DNA from 2 places in the Agrobacterium sp. DE0009 genome. Region 2 is predicted to be linked to the other one. Evidence: predicted binding sites of a transcription regulator. Region 2 holds the regulator's gene; the other holds the start of a gene.
The links. Region 2 encodes LexA, which represses DNA repair genes until DNA is damaged. Its sites were predicted from a motif close to TGTTCNNNNTGTGTTCNG; they were not measured.
Positions count from the first base shown of each region.

Region 1: the regulator LexA is predicted to act here: its motif matches at 3,047-3,064, upstream of FS804_RS06115 (energy-coupling factor ABC transporter ATP-binding protein).

Region 1 is NZ_VEIU01000001.1:1,187,482-1,195,248, reverse strand. It holds gene FS804_RS06135 (exodeoxyribonuclease VII small subunit) at 1-149, opposite strand, end outside; gene FS804_RS06130 (histone deacetylase family protein) at 152-1,087, opposite strand; gene FS804_RS06125 (biotin transporter BioY) at 1,110-1,673, opposite strand; gene FS804_RS06120 (energy-coupling factor transporter transmembrane protein EcfT) at 1,706-2,311, opposite strand; gene FS804_RS06115 (energy-coupling factor ABC transporter ATP-binding protein) at 2,308-2,988, opposite strand; gene FS804_RS06110 (winged helix-turn-helix domain-containing protein) at 3,101-4,294, shown strand; gene ribB (3,4-dihydroxy-2-butanone-4-phosphate synthase) at 4,454-5,554, opposite strand; gene aroC (chorismate synthase) at 5,566-6,663, opposite strand; gene FS804_RS24905 (hypothetical protein) at 6,742-7,086, opposite strand; gene FS804_RS06095 (DUF1344 domain-containing protein) at 7,100-7,360, shown strand; gene FS804_RS06090 (histidine phosphatase family protein) at 7,612-7,767, opposite strand, start outside.
Region 2 is NZ_VEIU01000001.1:545,180-552,946, reverse strand. It holds gene FS804_RS02825 (ComEC/Rec2 family competence protein) at 1-1,244, shown strand, start outside; gene FS804_RS02820 (glutathione S-transferase family protein) at 1,264-1,941, opposite strand; gene lexA (transcriptional repressor LexA) at 2,206-2,928, opposite strand; gene purU (formyltetrahydrofolate deformylase) at 3,154-3,999, opposite strand; gene FS804_RS02805 (ABC transporter ATP-binding protein) at 4,113-4,838, opposite strand; gene FS804_RS02800 (ATP-binding cassette domain-containing protein) at 4,835-6,607, opposite strand; gene FS804_RS02795 (branched-chain amino acid ABC transporter permease) at 6,609-7,643, opposite strand.

The DNA of each region.
Region 1 (7,767 bases), 640 kb from region 2:
TTCAGGGCTTCGCCGCGCTCATAGATGGCGATGGATTCGTCCAGCGCCACGTCTCCGCGTTCCAGGCGTGCGACAATGCTTTCCAGCTCGGCGACGGCTTTTTCGAACGAATAACCGCTGACATCGGCTGTGTTGGCATTTTCCGTCATGTTCAACCCTTCATCATTCTCAAGATATGCATGGCTGCCGATTCCGCCAGCCCTTCCAGATCATAACCGCCTTCCAGCAGGCTGACGACCCGGTTCGATGTGTATTTATCCGCCATCTCCAGAAGCCGGCCCGTCGCCCAGTCGAAATCCTCTCCCACCAGATTGATCTGCGCGAGCGGATCGCGGTGATGCGCGTCGAAACCGGCAGAGATGAGAATGAGATCAGGCGAAAAATCCGCAATCGCCGGCAGCACGCGCGATTTGAAGGCCTCGCGAAAATGCTCGCTACCGGTATTGGGCGAAAGCGGCGCGTTGACGATGTTGTTCTTCACGCCGGTTTCGTTCTTGTCACCGCTCCACGGGTAAAGCGGCATCTGGTGGGTGGAGCAGAACAGCACGGATGTGTCGTTCCAGAAGATATCCTGCGTACCGTTGCCGTGATGCACGTCCCAGTCGATGATGGCGATACGCTCCGCGCCGTGCGCCTTCTGCGCATGGCGGGCGGCAATCGCCACATTGTTGAACAGACAGAAACCCATGGCCTTGGCGGTCTCGGCATGGTGGCCGGGCGGGCGGGATGCGACGAAGACGTTGTCGGCGGCACCGGTAAACACGTCATCCACGGCCGCCATGGCGGCGCCGATGCCGGTCAGCGCAGCCTGAAGGCTTTTGGGGGAGAGATAGGTGTCGGACTCGATCCGGTTGATCTCACCGTCCTCTTCGGGAACCTGCCGCATCACGGCAAGAAGATGCTCTTCCGGATGGGCCAGCAGCACCGCGTCTTCATTCGCCTGCGGCGCTTCCTTCCGGTCCAGCCGCTCGAAATTCGGATGTTCAAGCGCGATGTTCAGCGACCGCAGGCGGTCTGGCCGCTCGGGATGGCCGGAAGGCGTGATATGCTCAAGGAAGATCGGATGTTCGTAAAGTCGGGTCGCCATTCTTTCCTCCCTGAGACTTCAATCAGGCGCGCTGCGGCAGAAGCGGATAACCGGCCATCACCGCACGGCCGGCAAGGGCGGCAAGAACGGCTTTCAGCGCATCGCCGGGAATGAAGGCGAGCGAACCCATGAAAGCCTTTTCAAAACCGAGTCCCACGACGACAGCCAGATAGGAGATGCCGAAAGCATAAAGCACCACCACGCCGCCGATCAGGCTGGCGATGAAGAAACCGACGCCCTGTGCCAAAGCCGACTGGCCACGATGGACGAATTTTTCCGAGAGGAAACCGGTGACGAAAGCGGCTGCGATCCAGCCGATCAGGAAGCCCGTTGTCGGTGTCGTAAAGATCGAAAGGCCGCCGCGTCCGCCCGAGAGCACCGGCAGGCCGATGGCAGCGATCAGGATCGTCAGCAGAACCGCAAGCGTGCCGCGCTTCGCGCCCAGCACCACACCGGCCAGCATCACGCCGAGCGACTGCGCGGTGATCGGCACGGGAATGAAGCCAAGCGTGATGGGCGGCAAAAGACCGAGCGCAATGATGATGGCGGAAAAAAGAGAAATCAAAACAAGATCGCGGGTCGTCATGACACTAAAAACTCCTGAAGATTATATGCCTGTCAGCTTTGGCCTCTGAAACCGCGGGCGTCAATGGCGTCGGCAATGGCATCGGCATCCTTCAACGTCATAATGACGAGCGGCACGACGATCGTCGCCATCCGCACGGGCAGGCCACGGGCGCGATGTGCATCACGCACCGCGTGGTAACGGTTGACGATTTCAGGCACGAAGCGCACCACCAGCCCGACGGCAAGCCCGATATCGGCGGCCTTGAGCAGCCCCAACCTTTCCAGAGGCCCAGCAGCGAGCGTGATTTCGTCCATGAACTGCGAGATGCTGACGGTGATGGTGACGGCGGTCGCAAGCAGCGCGAGTGCCGTGAGGCGCAAAAGATTGACACTCGCATCATTGACGGGAAGCAGGAGATAGCTGAAGGCGGCAACGAGGAAGATCGTCAGCATCACCGGCCGCAGCCGCAGGGCGATGTCGCGCAGGGGCAGGCGCGTCGCGCTGAGAACGCCGGCAGCCAGAACGGTCGCGGCAACAAGCGCCGCCAGATCGCGGGTGAGAAAGAGCGCGATGCTGAAGCCCATGAGCGTCAGGAGTTTGAGGCGCGGTGAGACGCGGTAGAGCCAACCGGTTCCGTCGACATGCAGCGATTTCATTGCAATGCCACCTCCAGATAGTGCGCGACCGCTTCTTCGGGCGGGGCGTCAGCGATCAAGGCCCCCTCGTGAAACACCAGCACGCGATCGAAGCCGGTAAGGAGCGGCAGATCGTGGGTGATGACAACAAGCGCCTGCGGCAGCGCCGCCATGGTTTTCTCCACGATGGCCCGGTTCTTGAGATCGAGCTGATTGGTCGGCTCGTCGAGAATGAGGATTTGCGGTTGGGTGATGAGAAGCGCTGCGAGCGCCGAAAGCTGCAATTCGCCGCCGGAAAGCTCATGCGCGCGCCTTTCCTCCAGATGCGCAATGCCGAGCCGGGATAGAACGGCCTTCACTCTGCTTTCCGTCTCGGTCTTGCTCAGGCCGAGCCGTTTCAGGCCGAAGGCGACATCGTCACGGACGATGGGCAGGATGATCTGGTTCTGCGGGTTCTGGAAGATGAAACCGACCATCTGCAAGACAGCCCTGGCATCGGTCACGGTGTCCAGGCCGTTGACCGTCACTTTGCCCGCGTCCGGCTTGTTCAGCCCGTTGATCAGCCGCGCGAACGTCGTTTTGCCCGATCCGTTAAGGCCAATCACGCCGATTCGCCGCTCCGACAATGTCAATGACAGCGGCTGCAGCACCTGCCGGTCTTCGAAAACGACACTGGCGGCGTTAAAACGGATTTCCAAGTCTCTATCCTCGCGCTCGTTGCCGGTTCTATACCGCTTCATCAACAGAAGTAAAACAAGGAACAAAAAAAGAACATTGCAATCGCAAAAAAGCCGTTCTACCTTCGGTCGCATGATGGTCAAGGTTTCGAACGAGGCGGCAAGGCGGATTTTTCTGGCGCGGCAGGGGCTTTCCTCTCCGCCCGGCAAGGCGCTTTCCAAAGAAGGGCTGCTGCAGCTCATCACCGATCTGGGTTTCGTACAGGTGGACAGCATCGGCACGGTGGAGCGCGCCCACCACCAGATCATCTTCTCCCGTAACCAGACCTACAGGCGCGGTCATCTGACGACGCTGCTGGAAAAGGACCGGGCGCTTTTCGAACACTGGACGCATGACGCCTCCATTGTGCCGACGGAATTTTACCCCTATTGGAAACACCGCTTCCGCCGCCGCGAACCGATCATTCAGGAGCGCTGGCGCAAATGGCACGGCGAGGGCTTCGATGCGGCTTTCGGCGAAACGCTGGAGCGAATCGCCGCCGCCGGTCCGGTTTTGGCGCGTGAACTGAAGGAGGAGGGGCACCAGTCCGGCGGCTGGTGGAACTGGCATCCCTCCAAGACCGCACTGGAATATCTCTGGCACACTGGCAAGCTCGCAATATCAGGCCGTGTGAACTTCCAGAAGGTCTATGACCTGGCCGAACGTGTCATTCCGGGCGAACATCACGAAACCGAAGTGGCGCACGACCAATTCATCGACTGGGCCTGCCGCGAGGCACTGAAACGGCTGGGGTTCGCCACCCATGGCGAAATCGCCGCGTTTTTCGATCTTGTGACGCCGCAGGAGGCGAGGGACTGGGTCAAAGGCCATCGTGACGAACTCTGCGAGGTTTCGCTTCTGTCCGTTGACGGCGAAACGGCCCGCCCGTCCTACGCTTTTGCCGATTTCACGGCTGACCTGACGGACGTGCCCGAACCGTCGTCCCGCGTCCGTGTCCTGAGCCCGTTCGATCCGCTGCTGCGCGACCGCAACCGCACCGAACGGCTCTTTGGCTTTTATTACCGGATCGAAGTCTTCGTGCCGGAGCCGAAACGGCAATATGGCTATTATGTTTTCCCGCTTCTGGAAGGCGACCGTCTGATCGGCCGCATCGACATGAAGGCGGAGCGAAAAGGCAGCACGCTGGATGTGCGTCGCCTGTGGCTCGAGCCCGGCGTGCGCGCCTCCGCCGGACGGCTGGAAAAGCTCGACGCGGAACTATCGCGGCTGGCAAAGTTTACTGGCGTGGAGCGCGTGAATTATCTGGAGGGGTGGCGGGAGGAGTAGGTCGGTCGCCCAGGATATTGTGAGAGGCGCGGGTCCGGACACCTTACTCTCGCTCTTGAGGAGTCGCGGCGTTGCGGCATGTTTCTTCTCCCCGGCGGGGAGAATGCCGCACCCGCTCGCCTCACGATTACGCGATGGGACTAGGCAAAAACCCAAAGCTCACCCTATATCCGTCGCCGAAATCTGGATGCCGAAACCTTCCAGCCCGACATAGTGGCGCTCACGCGTTGTCATCAGTTTGATGGAGCTGATACCGAGATCTTTCAGGATTTGCGCGCCGAGGCCGATTTCAAGCCACTCATTCTCGCGCGAACGGGCCTGGGCGTGCGCTTCATCGGGGTCGCGTGCCTTGCGCCGTCCGGCGACCTGGCCAACGCCAACGGAGCCTTCACGCAGGTAAACGATGACGCCGCGGCCTTCCTCGGCTATTTTCTGCATGTAATGCCGCACCGGCTGGCGATCGCCGAACACGTCGTCGGCGACGTTTTCCGGGTGAAGGCGAACGGGAATGTCGATGCCATCCCTGATGTCACCGAAAATAACAGCCATATGCTGCATCGGGTCCCAGGGCAGGGAATAGGTCTGCGCCTTGGCAGGCCCGAAGGGCGTTTCGATGGTGAAGGAGGATTCCATCTCCACCAGCGTTTCCTTGCGCTGGCGATAAGCGATGAGATCGGCGACCGACACGTGTTTCATGCCGTGTTTTTCGGCGAAATCCAGAACCTGGGGGCCGCGCATCACCGTACCGTCGTCATTCACCAGTTCGCTGATGACGCCGATAGGCGGCAGGCCTGCGAGCCGGCAAAGATCAACCGCGGCTTCGGTGTGACCGGAGCGCATCAGGACGCCGCCCTCGCGGGAAATCAGCGGAAAAATATGGCCCGGCCGGGTAAAATCAGATGCGCCGACATTGGGATTTGCAAGATTGCGAACGGTCAGCGTGCGGTCATCGGCGGAAATGCCTGTCGTGGTGCCATGCTTGAAATCGACGCTGACGGTGAAGGCTGTGGTATGGGCGCTGTCATTTTCCGCCACCATGGCGTTGAGGTTCAGCCGCTTGGCCTCCTCGCGCGGCATGGGGGCGCAAACGATGCCTGACGTGTGGCGCACGATCAGCGCCATTTTCTCGGGCGTGCAGTGAAGCGCTGAAATGATCAGGTCGCCTTCGTTCTCGCGGTCGTCATCATCGGTCACGACGACGATTTCGCCGGCTTCGAAAGCGCGGATGGCGTCGACGACGCGTTTCTGATCATAGGCCATGGTGGTCCCCTTTATTTCAGTCGGCCGGTCTGGCCGCGGTCCCTCAGGTAATGGTCGGCAACGGTGCAGGCGATCATCGCTTCACCGATCGGAACGGCCCGGATGCCAACGCAGGGGTCGTGGCGACCCTTGGTGCGAACATCGACATTATTGCCGTCGGTATCGATCGACAGGCGCTCCGTCAGGATAGAGGATGTGGGCTTGATGGCGAAGCGGGCGATAACAGGTTCGCCGGTCGCAATCCCGCCCAGAATGCCGCCCGCATGGTTGGACAGAAAGATCGGCTTGCCGTCATTGCCCATGCGCATCTCGTCGGCATTTTCTTCGCCTGAGAGCTCGGCCGAGGCAAAACCTTCGCCTATCTCCACGCCCTTGACGGCGTTAATCGACATCAGGTTGGAGGCGATATCCTGGTCGAGCTTGGCATAGATTGGCGCGCCGATGCCGGCGGAAACGCCTTCCGCAACCACTTCGACCACGGCGCCGATGGAGGAGCCGGCCTTGCGGATGCTGTCGAGGTATTCTTCCCAGACCGGCACCATTTCGGGGTCCGGGCAGAAGAACGGGTTCTGGTCGACCTGATCCCAATCCCAGTTTTCGCGGTTGATTTTGTGCTTGCCGATCTGCACCAGCGCGCCGCGCACATTGAGACTGGGCACCACCTTGCGGGCAATTGCGCCCGCAGCGACACGCGCTGCCGTTTCACGCGCCGACGAGCGGCCGCCGCCACGATAATCGCGAATGCCGTATTTCAGGTCATAGGTGAAATCCGCATGGCCGGGGCGGAAGCGCTTGGCGATCTCGCCATAATCCTTGGAGCGCTGGTCGGTATTTTCGATCAGCATCGAGATCGGCGTGCCTGTCGTGATCATCGTTTCGCGGTCCTCATCCAGCATCACGCCGGAAAGCACCTTGACGATGTCGTCCTCACGGCGCTGGGTCACGAAACGGCTTTGCCCCGGTTTGCGCTTGTCCATCCAGTGCTGCACCTCGGAAAGGGTGAAGCGGATGCCGGGCGGGCATCCATCCACCACACAGCCAAGCGCCGGCCCGTGGCTTTCTCCCCAGGTGGTAACGCGAAAAAGATGACCGAAACTGTTATGCGACATAATTCTCAAACCGGAAAGCGGGGCACCTGTGGACGGCGCCGTTTGAAACAAGCGGATTTGTCTTAGTGGAAAATCCGGTCAAGACAAAAGCCTTTCTTTCATAGCCCGCGGGATAACAAGGCGCGGCGCGGGCCACGACTTCACCAGAGGCGAGATGCGACAGCCTTGACGGGAAGACATGCAGCTTGATTCGAGCTCGTCTGCGGGTTCCGGAAATGACGATTTTGTAAAGTCGCGGCTGTTTTCCACCGCAATCAATGGTTTTCCAGCATTGCCGGAAAATGCGGTGTAGAAATCACTAACGGCTTGAACAGGATTTGAAATCCGTTCATCAATTGGGCTGAAAATGTCATGGTTGCGGGCAATTTCCGCCACATTCGAAAGGCAATTCTTCATGCATGTAAAGTTTTCACGCAAATCCACGAAAGCTAGATCGATGCGTATGATGATTGCCGCCCTTCTGGCCACCGCCAACCTCCTGATGCCGATCAACAGTTTCGCCCAGAGCGTCGACGTGGAAGGCACGATCAGCAAGATCGATGCGAATGGCCTGAGCATTACGCTGAGCGACGGCAAGACCTACCGCGTGCCGGAAGAATTCAATTTCGAAGGGCTGAAAGCGGGCGTGAAGGTCGTGGTTTTCTACACGGAAGTGGATGGGAAGCGCGTGGTCGACGATCTGCAGGTTGTTGAGTAAGCACCAGCCCCTCACGCCAAAACCTTCGTTGGGAAATGAGCGGATGCCTCTTGTTTCTTCTCCCCGCCGGGGAGAAGGTCGCGGTAGCGGCATGAGGGGGCGAGGGTGCTGTCTATAGCTATCGTTGCCCCCTCATCCGACCCTTCGGGCCACCTTCTCCCCGGCGCGGAGAAGAATTAAGCGGCGGCCTTTGCGCCAAATATACGGGCTGCTCGAGTAGGACGATGCAGAGGGTTATGCCCCGTGATCTCTCACAAAATCCACTCCGCACTATTCCTGTCGATCTCGACCTTCAAAATCCGGTCCTGCGGAATTTGCGTTCTCGATGCCTCGTCCTTGTCCATGCCGGATACCAGCCGGAAGATCGAGCGGATGACGCCGCCGTGGCAGACGCAGATTGTCTGCCT
Region 2 (7,767 bases):
TTTCCGCTCTCATTGTTCTCGCGCTCTCGCCCTCCGAAGTGATGGGGCCAAGCTTTCAGATGTCTTTTGCGGCGACAATCGCGCTTGTTTCCGCCTACGCCGCCTGGAGCCGCCGGCGTAGTGGTCGCGAGCGTCTTTATATGGGAAGAAAGCCCAGCTGGATCACGGTCGCGCAGATGGCAGGCGCTGTGATGGCGGGCGTCATCACGACGTCGCTGATTGGCGGGCTTTCGACGGCAATCTATTCCGCCGAACATTTCCAACGTGTCACCACCTATGGACTTTTCGCCAATCTTGCCGCGACGCCGCTGATGTCGCTGATTGTGATGCCCTTCGGTCTGATCGCCATGCTGCTGATGCCGTTCGGGCTCGACGCGCCATTTCTGAAGGTCATGGGCTATGGCATGGCGATGGTCATCGAGGTCGCGGACGAAGTTGCGTCCTGGGGCGGAAGCGCAGCGACCGGACGCCCGCATGGCTGGTTCATCGGTATCGCCTCGGCCGGCTTTCTGCTGCTCACCCTGTTGCGCACCCGCCTGGCGCTCTTGGGCATCCCGCCTCTGCTGCTTGCCTTCGGGCTCTCGGCAACGACATTTCAACGCGATCTGCCGGATCTCCTCGTTCATGAAGATGGCTCGCTGGTGGCGCTTCTTGCCGATGAGAAGGTTTACACCACGAGAACCCGACCCCATGGCTTTATTTATGACCAGTGGCAGAGGGCGCTGCTGCTTGCCAAGACACCGCAGGCGCCGGTTATTCTGCAGCGGGACCGGCCAGAGACGTTTACCAAAAAAGCAAAGCTGTCGCAGGAGGAGTTGCGAGCCGCCGCACGCGAGATGGCGGTTGCGCTGAAAGCGGGAACGCCGGGCGTTTTCACCTGCAAGCGGGGTCGCTGGTGCGTGGCGCAGGCACAGAGCGGCGAATGGATCATCGTGCTGGAGGAAGGGCGTCTGGCTGGAAAGGCATGTGACATCGCCGACGTCGTCATTGTTTCCCAGAGAACCTCGTTTTCACAGTGCCGCTCAGGCGCGCTGCTTCTCAATCGAGACATCTTGCGGCGCATTGGTTCAGTGGAGATCAACTTCGCGTCAGCCAATCAGCCGGGCGTCGTGGAAAAACTGCGCGCTTCGACCGCAGGCATGAACCGGTCTTGGAGCGAACATCGGTATTACGATTGGAAATCTGGTCGCTACGAGCATGAGCTACCGGAAACGATCACGCGTCTGCTGGCGGCGTCGCAATGATTGCCGCCGGCAAATCGTCTCAAGCCTTCGCGCGCAGATCCGCAGTCAACTGACCGATGCTGGCGATTTCGTCTTCATGCGCTGGGTCCCGCCACATTTCTTTCAGGCCTGCCTCATACCATTCGCGCATGGCGGGCAGGGCGAGCAGGCGATCGCAATAGGCCTTTGCTGCGGGGGATAGATCCGCACCATAAGTCTGGAAACGGAATGCCACGGGGCAGAAGAAGGCATCCACTGCCGTGAACTTCTGGCCGGCGAGATAAGGACCACCGAAGGTCGAAAGGCCTTCGCTCCACAAAACATCGATACGCTTGATATCAGCTGCCAGCCCGGCATCACCACGCTTTGGCGTGACACGAATGCCGACCGACATGGGGTAGAGATTGCGCAGCGACGAAAATCCCGCATGCATTTCGCTTGCCGCCGAACGCGACCAGGCTCTGGCCTGCTTGTCGCTTGCCCAGACCCCTTGATGACGCTCGGCGAGATATTCCGCGATCGCCAGCGATTCCCAGACCGTCACACCCTCATCGACGAGGCAGGGGACCTTGCCGGTGGGAGAAAAGGTGGAAAATGAGACGCCTTCGCCAAAGGGAACGAGTTTCTCTTCAAAGGCAATACCGAGCGTGCGCATCAACACCCATGGCCGCAGCGACCAGGAGGAGTAGTTCTTGTTTGCGATATAAAGATCATACATGGCGTGTCTCCTGACTGTGTCGCAGTTTTATACCAGCGACGTTGCGGCGAATATCGCAAAGAATCCATCGCACTCATAAAGCCCGTTGATGGGTGAACGACATCCAGGCCGAATTCGTGTCAAACCCGCCTTGACCCTTTCAAAAGCACCTTCATGCCTTCAAAAGAAAAAAGCGCATCAATCCACCGGAATGACGCGCCATTCATCTTGAAGGCTAGATATGTCTTGCCAATCGATCCGGTTTTATCCAGACCGACGGCGGCATCAATGATAGCGCCGGATAAGCCCCACCAGCTTGCCCTGAATTTTCACCCGATCAGGCCCAAAAATGCGGGTCTCGTAGGCCGGGTTCGCCGCTTCCAGCGCGATGGATGCACCCTTGCGGCGGAACCGCTTCAGCGTGGCTTCTTCATCATCCACCAGCGCCACAACGATATCGCCCGGATTGGCCGTATTTCCATTGCGGATGATGACCGTATCGCCATCGAAGATGCCGGCCTCGATCATCGAATCGCCCTTGACCTCAAGCGCGTAATGTTCGCCTGAGCCTAGCATGTCCACTGGAACGGCCACGTCATGCGTATTGTTCTGAATGGCCGAGATCGGCACACCGGCAGCGATCCGGCCCATGACAGGTACGGTCGCCGCACCTGCAATGTCATTTGCGGGTGCCTTGGGAGCAGGGGGCGGCTCCGGCGTTTTCGGTTTGCCGAGACTGCCTTCGATAACGCTCGGTGAGAAGCCGCGCTGCGGCCTTGCGCCCGGCGTATAGGCCTCCGGAAGCTTGATGACTTCGAGCGCTCGAGCCCTGTTGGGTAGCCGGCGAATAAACCCGCGCTCTTCGAGCGCCGTGATCAGCCGGTGGATGCCGGATTTGGAAGCAAGATCGAGTGCATCCTTCATTTCATCGAAGGAGGGCGGCACGCCGGACTCTTTCATTCGCTCATGAATGAAGAGAAGCAATTCCTGCTGTTTGCGCGTGAGCATGAGGAAAACACCCTTGAGAATCGTCGTTGGAGTCGCGAAACAAATACAGAACGAACACTATATGTTCCATATGTGTTCCGCAATCCCCTAAAATCTGGTTAAGCTTCGCTCGGATTTACATTTTGCAAATTGGAGGTAACCAAAGCTCCAGAAGTCGTTCCCAGGCGGGGCCCCGACGCGTCCCATTTGTTCCGCGTTTCAGGTCAGGGTGTAGATCGGGCTGTGCTATCGCGCGAAAACGACCGTCTTGTTCTTATTGAGAAGCACCCGGTCCTCAAGGTGCCATGAAACCGCCCGGGCCAGCACGCGTCGCTCGATGTCGCGTCCCTTGCGGACCAGCTCATCCGGTGTATCGGCATGGCTGACCGGCTCGACGTCCTGGCAGATGATCGGCCCTTCATCGAGATCGCGGGTGACGTAATGGGCCGTTGCACCGATCATTTTGACGCCCCTCTCATGGGCTTGGTGATAGGGCTTTGCGCCCTTGAAACCCGGCAGGAAGGAGTGGTGAATGTTGATGCAGCGCCCGGATAAGTATTCGGAGAAGTTGTCCGACAGGATCTGCATGTAGCGGGCAAGAACGACGAGGTCGGTGCCCGTTTCTTCGATGATGTCCTTGATGCGCGTTTCCTGTTCGGCCTTGTTGTCTTTTGTCACCGGCAGGTGATGGTACTTTATCCCGCCCATCAGCGTGAGGTTCAGGGCCTCGCGGGGGTGGTTGCCGACGATGCCGACGATCTCGGCATTCAATTCGCCGATGCGGTGGCGATAGAGAAGATCGCCGAGGCAGTGGTCGAAGCGGGAAACGAGCAGCAGCAGCTTGCGCGGCGCACCTGCTGGACGCAGCGTGGCGTCGAGAGCGAAGCGATCGATCTCCTCGGCAAGTCCATTGCGAAAGCCTGCCTCGTCGCCGGCCATGGAGAAGGCGACACGCATGAAAAACATGCCCGTTTCATGGTCGTCGAATTGTTGAGCTTCATAAATATCGCCGCCATGCTGTGCGATGCGGCCCGAGACCGCAGCGACGATTCCGCTTCTGTTGGGGCAGCGCAGCGTCAGGACGTAATTCATCTAAAGCCTCCTGGAAGATGGAGTTGCGGTTGGACTGCTGTCATAGCGGCGCCCACGCGGAGCCACGCCCCGTTTCCACGGGGCCGAGCGTCAGCACGAAGCGGTCGCGGATGTCACTGGATGGCGTGTTCGCCCGGCCCGAGATAACTCGCCATCAGAGCGGGATCGACGGCGAGTTCGGAAGCTGGGCCTGAGCGGCGCACTTCACCAAGTTCGACGAGATAAGCTTCGTCGGCAATTTCGAGCGCGGCGCGGGCATTCTGCTCGACCAACAGGATGGAGACACCGGTTTGACGCAGGTCGGCGACGATACGCAGGATTTCGGCGACAATCAGCGGTGCAAGTCCAAGGCTCGGCTCATCGAGAAGCAGCAGTCTCGGCCGGCTCATCAACGCCCGCGCGAGCGCCAGCATCTGCCTTTCGCCGCCGGACAGTGTTCCGGCGAGCTGCTTGCGGCGTTCGCGAAGGCGCGGGAAGAGTGTGTAAACAGCATCGCGTGTCTCGTCGCGCTCCTGACGGGAACGCAGGAAACCGCCAAGTTCGATATTGTCCTCAACCGTCATCGAGCCGAATAATTCTCGCCTTTCCGGCACGAGGCAAAGGCCGGCGGCAACGCGGCCCTCGATTGTCTCGGGCACCGGCGCGCCGTCGTAAAGAATGGTCCCGCGCGAAGGCACGACACCCATGATGGCGTTCAGCAGCGTGGTTTTGCCCGCTCCGTTCGCCCCGATGACCGTGACGATGCTGCCCGATGTCATGGATAGCGAGATGCCATGCACCACTTCCGCCCGGCCATAGGCAACGTGGATGTCTTTGATGTCGAGTAGATGTCCGCTCACGCTGCCCCCCCAAGATAAGCCGCGATCACGGCCGGATGTTGCCGGATTTCAGCCGGCTTGCCTTCGGCGATCAGGGTACCGAAATCGAGCACGACGATGTGGTCGACCAGCCCCATGACGAAACCCATGTCATGTTCGACAAGCAGGACGCTGACGCCCTCGGTCCGCAGTTTTTTCAGCAGCGTCGCGAGCTCCTGCTTTTCCCCGTGGCGCAGACCGGCCGCCGGTTCGTCGAGCAGCAGCAGGGTTGGGTTGAGGCAAAGCGCGCGGGCGATTTCCAGAATTCGGATCTGCCCGAGAGCGAGGTCGCCGGCGGGGCGGTCGCGATGGGCACCGAGACCGACGCGATCGAGCTGATGCGCGGCTTCCGCAAGCAGAGCTTGCTCCTGTTGTCGCTCCAATCGCAAGAAGCTTCGGAAGACGCCGGCATTGCCGCGCAGATGCGCGCCGAGAGCGACGTTTTCGAGGACCGACATGGTCGGAAGGACCTTGGCGTGCTGAAAGGTTCTGGCGATGCCGCGTTTGGCGATGAGCCGCGGATTGAGGCCCGAAAGCGTCTGTCCCTGATAGGTGACGTCACCGCCCGAAAGGTCGAGGATTCCGGTGATGAGATTGAAAGTCGTGCTCTTGCCGGCGCCGTTCGGACCGATCAGGCCGACGATCTGCCCGGCCTTGATGTCAAAGCTGACATCGTTGACCGCCGTCAGCCCGCCGAATGTCTTGCGCACCCGATCGACCCGGACCAGCGGACTGCCGGTTGCAGGCATGTCCCGCATTTCGAGACCGGGGCCTGCCCGGCGGATGGCGCGAGGCGGCCGGGCCGGCAGGTATTTTTCCAGAAGCGGCCAGAGACCGTCGCGCGAGAGCTGCAGGATCAGCACGAGCAGCACGCCAAACACGATCATTTCTACATTCACCGAGGTGCCGACAAGGCCGGGCAGGACCCGTTGCAGCACCTCTTTCAGCACCAGCACCACGGCTGCGCCGAAGATGGCGCCGACGACCCGTCCCGAACCGCCGACGACGGCCATCAGCATATAGGTGATGCCCATGTCGAGCCCGAAAGGCGTCGGGTTGATCGAGCGCTGCATATGGGCGTAAAGCCAGCCTGACAGCGCTGCTACAACGGCTGCGAAGACGAAAACGGTCAGTTTGGCCTGCTCGATATTCACGCCGAAGGCCTCCGCTGCCTGCGAGCCGCCACGCAGGGCGCGAATGCCGCGCCCGACACGGCTGTCGAGCAGGTTCTGCGCGCCGATCGCCACGGCAATGACGAATATCCAGATCACGTAATAGACCGAGCTGCTGCTCATCAGCGGTTCGTTGCCGATGGACAGCGGTGGAATGCCCGAGATTCCGTCGTACCGGCCGAGGAGCTCGACGCGACCGAAAAGGTAATAGATCGCCAGCCCCCAGGCGATGGTGCCGAGCGGCAGGTAGTGGCCGGAAAGCCTGACCGTCATCAACCCCAGCGGCAGCGCGACGATGACGCCGACGAGGAGCGCCAGTGGCAATGTGAGCCAGGGTGAAAAGCCATAGGCCGTGGTGAGGACCGCTGTCGTATAGGCACCGAAACCGCAGAAGGCCGCCTGGCCGAAAGAAGTCATGCCACCAACGCCGGTCAACAGCACGAGCCCGATGGCAACCAGAGACGCAAGCCCGATATTGTTCGCGAGCGTCACCCAGAATGGCGGGATCGGCATGAGCGGGAAGAGAGCGACGACAAGTAGCGCGGCAATGGCGGGATAAAGATGTCTGCCGAGGGTCATATCACTCTTCCTCATGATGGCTGGCACCGAAGGAAAGCCAGATCAGCACAGGCACGATCAGGCCGAACACGATGATTTCCTTGAAATCGCTGGCGAAGAAGGAGGCGAAAGCCTCGATCAGCCCGACGCCGATCGCGGCAATGGCCGTGACGGGGAAGCTTGCCATGCCGCCGAGAATGGCGGCAACGAAGCCCTTGAGGCCGATCAGGAAGCCCGTATCGTAGAAGATGGTGGTGATTGGACCAATCAGTACACCCGATACCGCCGCGATTGCAGCGGCGAGCACAAAGGCGGTGACACCGGTCAGTTCCGTTCGAACGCCGACGAGGCGTGCTCCGAGCCGGTTGATGGCCGTTGCCTTCAGGGCTTTGCCGAGCAGCGTCTTTTCGAAGAAGAAGTAAAGGCCGACCATCACCAGAATTGTCGCGAGATAGATGAAGATGCTTTGCGCGCTGACGAGCATCGGCCCGAGCGTGAAGCCGGCGTCGCTCAACGGCGCTGCACGCAGGCCCTCCGGGCCGAAAAAGGCAAGCCCGAGCCCCATCAGTGCCAGATGCACGCCAACGGAAGCAATGAGAAGCACGAGCACGGAGGCGTCGGCAAGCGGACGGTAGGCGATACGGTAAACGTAATATCCCATCGGCGCGATGATCGCGATCGTAATGAGCGCGCGCAGGAACGATGGCAGTTGCATGGGCGCCAGAATGGCGACCAGCCCGTAAATGAGGCCCGGCAGCGCAAGGTTGATGGCCATCGCGCGCAGCAGCGCCGAGAGGCGCAGGCCCCGACGCATTCCCCAGAGGTCGAGCAGGAGGGCCACGGCGCCCATGCATAACAGCAGCTTCAGCGTGCCAGGTACGCGCCCGGCATCGAGTAGCGCGAGCGTCAGCGCACCATGGGCGACAAACTCACCTTGTGGAATGAAGATCACCCGGGTGACGGCGAAGACCAGAACGAGGGCAAGCCCCAGCAGCGCGTAGATCGCACCATTGGTGACGCCGTCCTGGATCAGGAATGTGGCAATTGTCGCGTCCAAAATGCACCCTTTGGTTTGGCTCTCGGTAAGGCGTGACGGATATTTTGAATGGCAGGCGATCCGCGGCGGGTATCGCTGACGCCAAGGGCTTGCGGCAGGGCCGGGGAGGCAGGCTCCCCGGTCG